DNA from 4 places in the Lysinibacillus sp. UGB7 genome. Region 1 is predicted to be linked to each of the others. Evidence: riboswitches for the same ligand, from Rfam matches in the RefSeq annotation. Region 1 holds a riboswitch; each other region holds the start of a gene.
What was found. Region 1 has a riboswitch for cobalamin ahead of metE (5-methyltetrahydropteroyltriglutamate--homocysteine S-methyltransferase). Riboswitches for the same ligand answer to the same signal wherever they lie in the genome.

Region 2: it holds a riboswitch for cobalamin, as region 1 does, so the genes downstream of both, ACOMCU_RS23415 (FecCD family ABC transporter permease) here and metE (5-methyltetrahydropteroyltriglutamate--homocysteine S-methyltransferase) in region 1, are expected to answer to the same signal.
Region 3: it holds a riboswitch for cobalamin, as region 1 does, so the genes downstream of both, ACOMCU_RS15230 (hypothetical protein) here and metE (5-methyltetrahydropteroyltriglutamate--homocysteine S-methyltransferase) in region 1, are expected to answer to the same signal.
Region 4: it holds a riboswitch for cobalamin, as region 1 does, so the genes downstream of both, cobT (nicotinate-nucleotide--dimethylbenzimidazole phosphoribosyltransferase) here and metE (5-methyltetrahydropteroyltriglutamate--homocysteine S-methyltransferase) in region 1, are expected to answer to the same signal.

Annotation. Positions count from the first base shown of each region.
Region 1 covers NZ_JBMGUV010000038.1:3,616-6,756, forward strand. Annotated here, with positions in the region: gene metE (5-methyltetrahydropteroyltriglutamate--homocysteine S-methyltransferase) at 1-1,270, opposite strand, end outside; cobalamin riboswitch at 1,452-1,629, opposite strand; gene ACOMCU_RS23645 (VOC family protein) at 1,895-2,257, shown strand; gene ACOMCU_RS23650 (C40 family peptidase) at 2,818-3,141, shown strand, end outside.
Region 2 covers NZ_JBMGUV010000037.1:890-4,030, reverse strand. Annotated here, with positions in the region: gene ACOMCU_RS23420 (ABC transporter ATP-binding protein) at 1-227, opposite strand, end outside; gene ACOMCU_RS23415 (FecCD family ABC transporter permease) at 233-1,300, opposite strand; cobalamin riboswitch at 1,452-1,643, opposite strand; gene ACOMCU_RS23410 (biotin transporter BioY) at 1,834-2,430, shown strand; partial or broken gene ACOMCU_RS23405 (transposase) at 2,640-2,884, shown strand; gene ACOMCU_RS23400 (YdhK family protein) at 3,065-3,141, shown strand, end outside.
Region 3 covers NZ_JBMGUV010000016.1:11,738-14,878, forward strand. Annotated here, with positions in the region: gene ACOMCU_RS15220 (hypothetical protein) at 1-265, shown strand, start outside; gene ACOMCU_RS15225 (glutathione peroxidase) at 363-908, shown strand; cobalamin riboswitch at 1,062-1,282, shown strand; gene ACOMCU_RS15230 (hypothetical protein) at 1,457-1,999, shown strand; gene ACOMCU_RS15235 (ABC transporter substrate-binding protein) at 2,001-2,954, shown strand.
Region 4 covers NZ_JBMGUV010000040.1:25,555-28,695, forward strand. Annotated here, with positions in the region: gene ACOMCU_RS24200 (rhodanese-like domain-containing protein) at 1-168, shown strand, start outside; cobalamin riboswitch at 855-1,031, shown strand; gene cobT (nicotinate-nucleotide--dimethylbenzimidazole phosphoribosyltransferase) at 1,181-2,236, shown strand; gene ACOMCU_RS24210 (trimeric intracellular cation channel family protein) at 2,410-3,015, opposite strand.

The DNA of each region.
Region 1 (3,141 bases):
CTTGCTGAATCATTTGGCGAGCTTTAAAATCATGCTGGCGTTCAAAATCCTGCGAGGACACAGCTTGGACAGCCTTTTGAATCGCACTATTATTACGTACTGGATGATTTTTTAAAGCTTCAATCGCCTTCATGCTCTCTGAAATTGTTTGATTCGTGGCATGATTTTTTTCCTTTAAATATTTTGTCACTTCCGTAATTTCTAGTAATTTCTCATCGGCAAAGGCAAGTGCATTTTTTACAACGGGTTCAAGCTTTGTCTCAAGTGCCGTAGTGATAGGCACATGCTGTAAGCTACAAGAGGACTGAATCCACAAATCCTTGACATGGCTCAGCTGTTCAATCGCCTTTACTGTTGTGCTAACCTCTGCTAAATTTGCCCGCCAAATATCCCGACCATTAATAACACCTACAGCTAAAACTTTATCCTGCGGGAAACCATATTGACGCAGTGCCTCCATATTATTATCGTAGCCATGTACAAAGTCTAAACCAATCCCTTTGACAGGAAGCGCTACTATATCTTCATATGCGGATAACGATTCAAAATAAGTTTGTAGCATAATATTTGCACCTGGTACAGATGCGGTTAATTGTGTATAAATTTCCTGAACGAGCATTATCTCAGCATCATCTAGTGTTGTGACAAGTGATGGTTCTTCTAATTGAATCCAATCGGCGCCAGCATCTATTAGCTCTTGGATAACCTGCGTATAAAGTGGTAGTAGTGCTAAAATAAATGAAGCCTCTGTAATTTTGTCATAGCCCTTTGTCAGCTTACAAAATGTATACGGCCCAATCAGCGTTGGCTTCGCTGTAATGCCAAACGCTTCTTTCGCTTCTAAGAAAGCAGCGAGAATTTTATTTTCTGTCAGCTGTAATGTTTGTCCCTCGAATTCAGGCACAATGTAATGATAGTTCGTATTAAACCATTTCGTCATTTCACACGCTACTGCGTGATCGTTACCACGAGCCGCACTGTAATAGGTTTGTAAATCTACTTCAGCCCCTTGCCAGTTAAAGCGTTTGGGTACTAAACCAAACATCATCGCGGTATCGAGCATCCTATCATAATAGGTGAAATCGCCTACGCTTACGATATCTAAGCCAGCACGAAGCTGCTTGTCGATTCGCCCTAAGCGAATTTCCTTTAATTTCTGTAAAAAGTTCTCCTCTGAAAGCTCATTTCTCCAAAATGCCTCTAATGTTTTTTTCCATTCGCGGTCTTCCCCAATATATGGGTAACCAATTGCTGTAGTTGTATATGTCATGTCTCTCTCTCCTTTTGTAAAATAAAAAAAGCCATTGTCCTATTCGGAAAATGGTTTATTGTAGGTCGAAATTAACTAGAACGAAACGATACGAAATTCATCCTAACATCGTACTATTTCTTTCGTTTTCGCACAGTGCCGATACGGTCACATCTCACCACCTATTTCCACGTAGGTTATTTGGTGTGTACTAGATATTGGCAGGTCTCCTGGCTTCTCATCCACACCTCACAGCCTTCCCAGTTCCCCAGTGGCATTTGTGATTTGCTCCGATTTACAGTTGCGGGACAGCGTCGGATTCTCACCGACTTCCCTTTTAAGCCAAACTTTCATTTGGCACCAATTCTTACACAATATTCAATTATGCTCTAACTATAGCATATATTTTTCAGAAAAGTAGAATTATTTCGGTAGTGGTGTTGTTCCTATCCATCAGTTCGGGAAGTCTATCCGTCAGTTTGGTGAGTCTATCCGTCTCTTCGAGTAGTCTATCCGTCACTTCGCTTGTTCTATCCGTCACTTCGAGTAGTTTATCCGCCACCCCGGTAAAATCAGCTTCTAAAAGAGGGATATTCGGAAGTTAGTAGAAGTAGGTATGGAAACTAAGACAAAGGGGGGATATAAATGATTATCGGATTACATCACGCACAAATAACGATTCCAAAAGGTACTGAGGAGGATGGTAAACATTTTTATTGCACCGTATTAGGTTTAAAAGAAATTGAAAAACCAGATTCACTTAAAGGACGTGGCGGATTCTGGTTACAAGTTGGCACTATAGAGGTGCATGTAGGAACAGAGGATGGATTTGATAGATTCACGACAAAAGCCCATATCGCCTACCAGGTTGAAGATCTGTCCTATTGGCAAAAATTATTGGTGGAACATCAAATCGACATAATTGATGCGGTTCCAATACCCAATTTTAAACGTTTTGAGTTTAGAGATCCTTTCGAGAATCGAGTAGAAATGATTCAAGCAATGTAAACCAATGATGTGATATCTAAAAAGCAGCCATCAATCATTGACGGCTGCTTCAATTGACATTATAAATTGCAGTACCTCAAATTGTTCTTCGATGCCCCGTCAGTTCGGCGAGTCTATCCGTCACTTCGAGTAGTTTATCCGTCACTTCGGCAATTTTATCCACCACTCTGCCCGTCCTATCCGTCACTTCACCCGTTTTATCCACCACTCCCTAAAACCATCTAATTTATGGGCTGTAATATATTTAAAGTAATCGACTTCAGGCACTATACAAGGCCGAGTTTCACTGACATGGAGCGATTTGCCTTGATAGACCAACTTGTAGGATTCACTAACAACATAGGCACCTATTTCAGCTAATAATACAGTAACTGAAACAATTGTAATGAAACTGTAAATTCCTACGATAAAGCCTTTTATATCAAGCTTTAAGGCCTAGTCAATGCTGCGCGTGGAAACATTTACCTAGAAGAACCGCTACTTTTTCATGCTACGATTATTCCAATCACTAGCCAACAGTATTATTCCAATCGCTAGTATTACAGGAGGTAACACACAGCATGAAAAAACAATTTTTAACAACTACATTAGCATTAACATTAGGTTTTAGCTCATTGGGCATGGTTCCAGCTACTATGCATCCAATAGAAGTAGAGGCCGCAACTACAAATGCACAAAAAAACGCACAAGCCGTTGCAACGAAAGCGGACCAACTAATTCAAACAGGGAAAAGCTTAATAGGAAAGGCTACATACAGCAATACAGAATACAAGCCTACATATCCTTACAAATTTTCTTGTGCTTCATTTTTAATGTACATTTTCGAGAAGAACGGTGTAGATCTAGGCACGTATAATGAAAATTATATGATTCAACAAGGGACA
Region 2 (3,141 bases), on a different contig from region 1:
TTTGCAATAGTTTTACTCGTTTGCTTCAAAATGTCTTTCTCGTTCAGTAAAACCGTTCCACTTTCTGGCTTTAATAGACGATACATATTTTTTAAAAGTGTTGATTTTCCACTGCCATTGGGACCAATTAAGCCGACAAATTGCTTTTCTTTTATTTGAATGCTCACCTCATGTAAAATACGCTGATCATGAATGGAGAATGATACTTGTTTCGCTTCTAATGTCATATGTTTTAGTCTCCTTCACCGAAAGAATAATTGTTACGACGCAGTAACCAAATGAAAAATGGCCCTCCACAAAATGCAGTAATAATACCAATTGGCATTTCCTCTGGCGCAATTAGTATTCGTGCAAGCGCATCTGCCCAAACTAAGAAAATCGCTCCTAATAAAGCACTAATGGGGATAACATATTTATAATTTGAACCTATAATTAACCGGACAATATGTGGAATAATCAAGCCAACAAACCCAATCGAGCCACTTACAGCAACAAGTACGCCTGTAAGTAGAGATACAAGAACAACAAGTTGTATTCGGAATTGTTGTAGATTAACACCTAATGTTACTGCTGCCTCTTCTCCAAGTAGAAGCAAATTCAAATTCCGATAATGGAGCCAAAGCAAGGCAAAGACAACGACAAAAATAATTGTTGGGATGAGTAGATTATTCCATTTAGCACCTGCTAGACTCCCTAGCATCCAGTACATTACTGCTTTCATGCCACCCTCTTGCTTCGACATCATTAATATAAAATTCGAAGTGGCTGATAAAATAAATGATACGGCCATTCCTGCTAGTAACAAGCGAAAGATAGAAATTCGCCCACCTACACGTGATAAGAAAAACACTAATACAATCGCTAGTAAAGAGCCTAAAAACGCAGCGATAGAAAGTGCGTATATGCCTAAAAATGAAAAGGCGCCTAAAATTATGACCGCCGTAGCCCCAACTGTTGCACCAGATGAAACCCCTAAAATATACGGATCCGCAATTGAATTACGAACGAGTGCTTGGATGGCAGCACCAGCAATAGCTAATCCTCCCCCAACGATTGCGGCAAGTAAAACACGTGGCACACGAATTTGCCAAATAATAATTTCTTGTGAGCGACTCCAATCTTGCTCTATCCAATTTTGGACAAGTGGAATTTTTGAAAGGATAACTTTCCAAACATACAACGGTGTTATAGAAACGGAACCAATCATGATGGCGAAAGTAATTGAAATGAATAGCAATAGGAGAAGCAGGATAGAAAGTAAGATAAATTTATTCTTTGGGAACAGGTACTGTTTCTTCATCTGTTTATTAACTCCTAGTCAAAAATGATAGATGTGAAGCAATAAAAAAAGGTATTCTACGCAAAAAATTTGCATAGAAATACCCTCGAATAAACAAAAGTAAGAAATGTATCCTTCAATTGTCCGTAATTGCTTGCATCCTCGTGGGCATTACAGGTAACAACTAATTGGCAGGTCTCCTGGCTTCGATTCATCATTGCTATGACAGCCTTCCCATTTAAAAAACAGTGGCTTATATATCATAGAATTCCTCGTTACAGTTGCGGGACAGCACCGGATTTACACCGATTTCCCTTTTAAGTGACGCTTTAAAAGGCATCACACCAATAGTATCTGAAATATTAAAATTATGACGATTCTAACATACATAATTATAGTAGTCTATACATATTTTATCTTTTTACCATATCTAAACCATGTATCTCCTCGCTAAACAGGGAATTTTACGTTAACTTAATTTATTTATAAAGTTGACACAAAGTTTTTATTTTCTTAAAATATCACTAACAACTTTACTAAAAAGAGGAGATATTATGACAACAGTAGCTGAACATGGACATCATAAATTAAGAACAGTCGACCTGGCCTACATTGGCTTATTTTCTACATTGATGATGATTGGTGCAAATATTACTTCCTTTGCACCTTTCATGGTAGTTGGAAGCGTGCCTATCACATTACAGACGTTTTTTGCTATTTTAGCAGGACTTATTCTTGGTAGTAGAAAAGGAGCGCTCGCCTGTACCGTCTATATGTGTATCGGTTTAGCAGGGGCACCTGTATTTGCTCGTTTCGGAGGGGGTTTTGGACAAATTTTAAGCCCGACATTCGGCTTTATCGTAACTTTTATTTTAGCAGCCTTTATCGCAGGGCTTATAATAGAAAAAAGTGCTACGAAAAAAAGCTATGTCATAGCCGCACTAAGTGCAATGACCATTAATTATTTACTTGGTACAAACTGGATGTATTTTGCTTATAAACTATGGGCTAGTGCACCTGAAGGATTCACCTATAAAATGGCATGGCTTTGGATGATGCCACCATTGCCAAAGGATATTATCTTAGCCGTATTCGCTGGTATTTTCGCATATCGTGTGGAAAAAGTGCTGAAAATTATTGCGGTGAAATAATACGAAACCTATTTTGATAAAAACTCCACTCAATAACTTTAGAGAGTGGAGTTTCAGACTATAGACATACTCAAAGTTGAGTTTTTACAGTAAGTCTTATTTTTTAAAAAATAGAAGTTTCTATAAGAACCCGTTGATTTTCGCTACGGCGGACGCTTTTCGCGGGCATGGCTTCAGTCCATCATTTATTTCAACAAAGTGACAAGTAACAAATCTATGCACGATGTAAAGAGACGATTGAACGCGTATGTGCGGATGCGAAGAAAAGTATGGTATGCGTTGGACAACCTTTCGAAGGATTAAAAAATTGTCCATGCAGGCGGTACTTACTTTTACTGCTATGGATTTGAAGAAGCTAGTTTATGGTCATAGCAAAGTTCTAAAGTGGCAGAAGTTGGTTAAACGTAGCGTAATACTGTCGTTAATAGTGGCTATTTGTAACTACTATTTCTGATAAAGCTTCAAAAGGTATTCGGAATGTGATCATTCCGAATACCTTTTGTCGTCAATCTGAAACTCCACTCTAGAGTGGAACTTTACTATTTATAAAATAGATATGATATGCAGTCTTCATCCATAATTTCTGCACATTTATTTGCTACATTTACGGCAAATGAAGAAGGAGGAATTGGCTTTGAAACTACAAAAAAAATGGCGTGTAGGCTTACTGACGGTAGTTGCCGTTCTGGTATTATCCGCGTGCTCAGAAAA
Region 3 (3,141 bases), on a different contig from region 1:
AGCTAGACATAGTCTGCAAGCAATTTGGCAAATTGGTCTTGCGGGACAGGTGCAAAGGGATTTAGTTGTTTCGTATTTAGCAAAAAGATTCCAAACATGTATTGATGAGAAACATTCGACACTCATTCGATATGATATTATTGTATCCTTTAAAAAGTTGTTTGATGCCACAAGCGACAAGAAGCTATTGGAAATTGCACAGAGATTAATTGAAGAAGAGCAAGATGCAAAATATAAAAAGAAATATAAGACAGCCATTCGTTAAACAAGCGTAATGGCTATTTTTTTATGTTAAACCTCTTTTATTGGAGAAAATAGGGTTTATTGCTATAATCATAAAAAATATAAAAGGGGTTTAAAAAATGAGTATTTATAATTATTTAGTGAAAAAGCCAAATGGTGAAATTTTATCAATGGAAACCTATCGTGGAAAGCCTATGCTAATTGTCAACACAGCAAACCAATGTCGTTTTACCTATCAGCTTGAGGATTTGCAAAAAATGTATGAAAAATATGGCGAGAATAATTTCGTTGTTTTAGGTTTTCCTTGTGATCAATTTGACAATCAAAATCCTGAAGATGGCGAGGAAACAACACAACTTTGCAAGATTAACTACGGTGTGACGTTCCCAATTTTTGAATTAGTGCAAGTAAACGGTGAGACGACACATCCGTTATTCAATTATTTAAAACATGAAGTGGGTTTTCGCGAATTTGGGAAGGCAAATATGCAAGAAAAAATGTTGGCGCAAGCTATTTTCCAAATAGCACCTAGTTTTTTAGATGGTCGTAATATTCGCTGGAACTTTACAAAGTTCTTAGTAGATGGCAATGGTAAAACGATTGCGCGCTTTGAACCGACTGATTCACAACTAGATATTGAACAAGTTATCGAAAAAATATTATAGTCAGTAATTATTATAGAATTTTCAGGGGAGAACTACAAATAGCTAATCGTTATGTGGAAATAGTGCTAGGTTCTGTATGTTTTTGAGCGAGTTTTCTGCAATTTCGCAACTACTTTTTCATCACAATCTATGATAAACTGCTTTACAAGTGAATAATTCTTGCAGAATAAGGGTGCTAGTCCATAGCATAATCGGGAATTCGGTGTAAAACCGGAGCTGTTTCCGCAACTGTAAGTGCAGAAAAAATCATAAAAATAAGCCACTGTCGAAGATTCATAACTTTAGTAGATGGGAAGGTTATTATGATAACATAGCTACATACAAGGTAGTGAACTGTACAAGCCAGGAGACCGATCTTTATTTGAGCGTATAAGTACTCTTCGGAAGTTAGGAGGATATGCGGCAAATACATAGGCAATGTCGTGTCACAGCGACGCTACTTATGCATTTTCGTCGTTCCACTATTAATGGGGGAGGGCGTTTTTTTTATGCACGTTTAGCTCAAATCCAGTAGGAATATTTTCACGAAAGAAAGTGGGGTTTCAGGATTGAAAAAAGATGCGCGTTATTCATGTTATCCGTTTATGCGTGAAAAAGTATCGACGGTCGATTATGAGATTCGAACAGATAGCCTAACAACGCATGTGGGCGTAGCCTTGGCTGCTGTAAAGAAAGAAACAGTTGAGGTTGTTGCGGTCGATTTGATGGCAATTTTGCCAATGGCTTATCATGTGAATGGTTCAGTACGTGGCAAATTAGCTGTAACTGATGGAGATTTAGCATGGCTGAGCGATCGTTATGATTTTTACGTTGAACATGTTAGAGATGAAATTCAAAACTTTGTTTTACCACAAGGGACGGAGGCTGCCGCTGCACTTCATCTATGTCGAAGTGAAGCAAAAAAATCATACCGTGCCTTGCACAAAGTGTCAGAGGAGCGAGAAGTACCAGCCATTCTTTTCGATTATTTAGGATTACTGGCCAATGTATTTTTCGTTATGGCTGTATACATGAATCAACAGGCAGGAATTGCTGAAATTCCGTTTATAAGTAAATCATACCCAATGAAAAAGAAAAAGGAGATTGAGTGAAGTGAAGAAATTCGTTAATTTTCAATGGCTTTCGATTTTAATGTTAGCGCTTGTCCTAGTAGGTTGCGGTACAACTGATGAAGCGAAAAGTGGGGACACATCGAAGGAAGTAAATACAGCTGAAGAAACAGGCTATAAAGTGACAGATGATCGTGGTGTAGAAGTGACATTTGATGCTGTACCAAAAACTATTGTGTCTTTACAGCCAAGCAATACAGAAATTTTATTTGCATTAGGTGCGGGTGATAAAATCGTAGGCGCTACAGAATATGATACATATCCAGCAGAAGCACAGAACATTGAACGTGTTTCAGATTCTATGACGTTTAATAGCGAGCGCATTGTGTCATTAAAACCGGATGTGGTGATTGCTTACACTACTGATGGTAAAGTTGATGCGTTAAAAGGACTTGAAGATGCAGGTGTGAAAGTATTTGTTATTAAATCAGCAGCTTCATTTGAAGATGTTTATGGAGATATTGAACAAATTGCTACTGTCATGGGTGTTGAGGATAAAGGTGATCAACTAAATGAAGACATCAAGGCTAAAATAGCTGATGTTCAAGCAAAAGTAAAAGATGTAGAAAAACAAAAAAATGTTTACTTGGAAATTAGTCCGAAGCCAGAGATTTATACAGCAGGTTCAGGTACATTCCAACAAGAAATTTTAAATGCGGCTAAAGTGAACAATGTATTTGCTGACAAAAAGGATTGGGTAAAGGTTTCTGAGGAAAACGTCATTGCTAAAAACCCTGAAGTCATTCTAACAACTGTAAATTACGGCGAAGACCCTGTGGCAGAAATCATTGCACGCAATGGTTGGAATACGATTACAGCCATTCAAAACAAAGTTGTGTTTTATATAGATGCTGATATATCCAGTCGACCTGGTCCACGTATCGGCGAAGCGGTTGAGCTAGTAGCCAAAGTTGTCTATCCTGAGTTATTTCAATAATTGAAGACTTTTTAAAGCCGTCCCATAAGTTAGGACGGCTTTTTGATATGTTATGAATCATACCCCGCCCCAATTACATCAGGAAATGACGAGAAGCGCTCGGGTAAAGGCGAGAACTGCTCAGGTTCAGCAGCGCACCGATCGGCTGGCGTGCACACAGCATTTACTTTTAGAAGCCGTTTTTACG
Region 4 (3,141 bases), on a different contig from region 1:
ATTCAAGATCGTCTAAATGAATTAGATGCATCAAAGCCCTATATCTTGGTTTGTAAAGCTGGCGCAAGATCTGCAAATGCCTGCGCATTTCTAGAAGATCGAGGCTTTAACGTAACAAACCTTGAGGGTGGCATGCTTGCTTATGATGGTGAGTTAGAATTTAAATAAGTGTTGATTGGAACCCTCGTTTAAGCGAGGGTTTTGTGTTTATCTTATACAAATTAGTCGGTGGAAATCTAAAGTATTATTTTCTTCAATTTTTAGAGATACTAATCTTATGTTCGACCTCCCCTGAGAAGGTAATAAAAGTAAAGTAGGATGTATCACGCTAAAAAATGTGTAGTAGCACCATTCATCCCAAAAGAGCGCCACACGCACACTAAGCAGATACCCAACAGTGGATTCATAGTCCATTTTATAAAGTAAAAAGTAACATCACGATGGGGTCCACTTCATTATTTGAATTCTCGATTGTATCAATTTTACTTATGTCGGATACGTTCTCACGTTCGTTCAATTGACTAAATTTTTTATGACTATCATTTGAATTAATTTCGTAAATAGTTTTCATAAAAAGAAACACGAACATTTTGGTAGGAGCGTAAGGCGGCGACTCCAGCGGGAAAAAGCAAGCAAACCGAGACCCTAGACTGAGCGTAACGAAGGAAGCGGCTCGGTGCTTGCCCGCGGAAAGTGTCCGCCTGTAGCGGAATATACCTATGTGATAGGAACAATTACTTTATTTTCTTTCATAATATTCGCCTTTATTGATATGAAAGTGAATGATGACATTGATTCATCTAGCAAACATTTAAATAATTGACACAAAAACTACTTTGTCGTAGATTTAAAGTAGTTGCATACAAGTATTAGGTGCCCATTGCGGGAGAATAGGGAATAAAGTGAAAAACTTTAGCGGTCCCACCACTGTAAAAGGGAGTTTCATAGAGAATACCACTAGCATGGTCTGGGAAGGTTCTATGAAATGTTGAACTTGAGCCAGGAGACCTGCCTAATTGACTTCGGATTATTATATAGACGATGGAAAAGTCTGTAGTTTATTTGTTATGAATAAACTACAGGCTTTTTGTTTTTTTCTTTATTCAAACAAGGGGATATAAATGTAAACCTGCTTGTTATTCCACTTAGTAATAGGGCAAACAGGAAAGGGGAAATTTTCATGCAATTATTACAACAAACGATTCAAAACATTCAACATGTTGACAACAAGATGATGTGGACAGCGAGAGAACGAATAGATGCCCTTAGCAAGCCACCTGGGAGCTTAGGTAAACTGGAGTCTCTTGCTGTGCAGCTATCAGGTATTACGGGAAATTTATTGCCACAGATTGATAATAAAGCCATTATTGTCTGTGCGGCAGATCACGGCGTTTGTGATGAGGGGGTGACGTCAAACCCACAAAATGTGACGGTCTTTCAAACATTAAATTTTCCTAAAGGCTTAACAGGTGTTTGTGCTATCGCAAAAATTACAAATGCAAAAATTGTCACAGTAGACGTTGGCGTAAAAGAAGATATCCCACTTGATGCGGGTGTCATCATGAAAAAAATTAAATATGGGACGGATAATATGGCAAAAGGCCCTGCCATGACAAGGGAACAAGCCATTCAATCTATTGAAGTAGGAATTGAAGTAGCTACGGGGGAAATAAGAAGTGGAGCAAATCTACTCGGGACAGGTGAAATGGGAATTGGTAATACAACACCGAGTGCTGCAATCTTATCGGTTCTGCATGCGTGTAATCCGCTTGAAGTGACAGGTTTCGGTGCAGGCGTTGGAGCAGGTGGGATTGAGCATAAAATAGCGGTCATTCAAAATGCCATCGCCTTAAACAAACCAAATCGCAATGATGTTATTGATATTCTTGCAAAAGTTGGTGGTTTAGAAATAGGCGCAATGGCTGGCGTCGTCCTTGCAGCCGCTGCAAATCGTATACCTGTGGTCATTGATGGCTTTATTTCTACTATTGCTGCCCTGATTGCCTACGAACTTGAACCAAAAGTAAAAGACTATATCATCCCTTCTCATACCTCCGAAGAACCAGGGGCAAAAATTGCAGCCGAATTGCTTGGAGTTGAACCGATGCTACATATGAATATGCGCTTGGGAGAAGGCTCAGGTGCAGCATTGGCGTTACCTATTTTGGATGCAGCTTGCTCCATGATGAAAAACATGGCTACATTAGAGGAATCTATGATGCTGTTAGAAAAGTAATTTTAGTTTTTCAAAAGAAAGAGATACAGCAAGTGCTTGTAAGAGTAGTCCCATTTTCAACAAGCATAGAGCTTATGTTATACGTTGTGTTTTTAAGAAAGTATAGGAAAACAAGCCCAAATAATAGTCACAACTTTTTGGGCTTGTTGTTATTTAATGAGAAAGAAGCTTGACTATGCCCGATTCAACTTCCGCAAAGGCAAGCGCCATTTCTTCATATAAGAAAGAATACGTAAAACGGTAATCACACCAAATAATACATATAAAAAGATATCCCCCGATAATAATTCGAGTCCAATAATAAGTCCCGCAAGTGCTGCCCATACCCCGTAGATTTCATCGCGAAGTACGAGTGGCTTACGTCTAGCTAACATATCACGAACAATCCCACCACCTGAACCGGTTAACACAGCGGCAACGATGACTGCACTAATGGGCATGTCGAGTTTGACAGCATATAGTGCGCCTTGAATCGCAAATGCCGACAAGCCGATGGCATCTGTGAAGTTGCCCCAGCGATGCCAATGCTGAATAAGATGGTGCGGAAATATGAAAAATATTGTAATCGCCGCTAAGGCAATTTGAAACATCATATCCTGTCCCCACAGTGTTGTCACAGGCAAGCCAATAAGTAAATTTCGAATGGCACCCCCACCAAATGCTGTAACAATACCAAGTATATAGACGCCGAATAAATCGTATTCTTCCTCCATCGCAATTATTGCCCCGGAAATAGCGAAGGCAATTGTCCCAATGATACTAAAAACCTCCCAAGCCATCCCTTTCACCCCTTCTAACATATAATAAACTTTAGCAATAAAGGTAAAGACTCCTGTCAAATGCTACAGAATCTATGAATTTTGCAGCCAAATTCAGTAGTTAAACACTTTTTATGAAACAAGTTC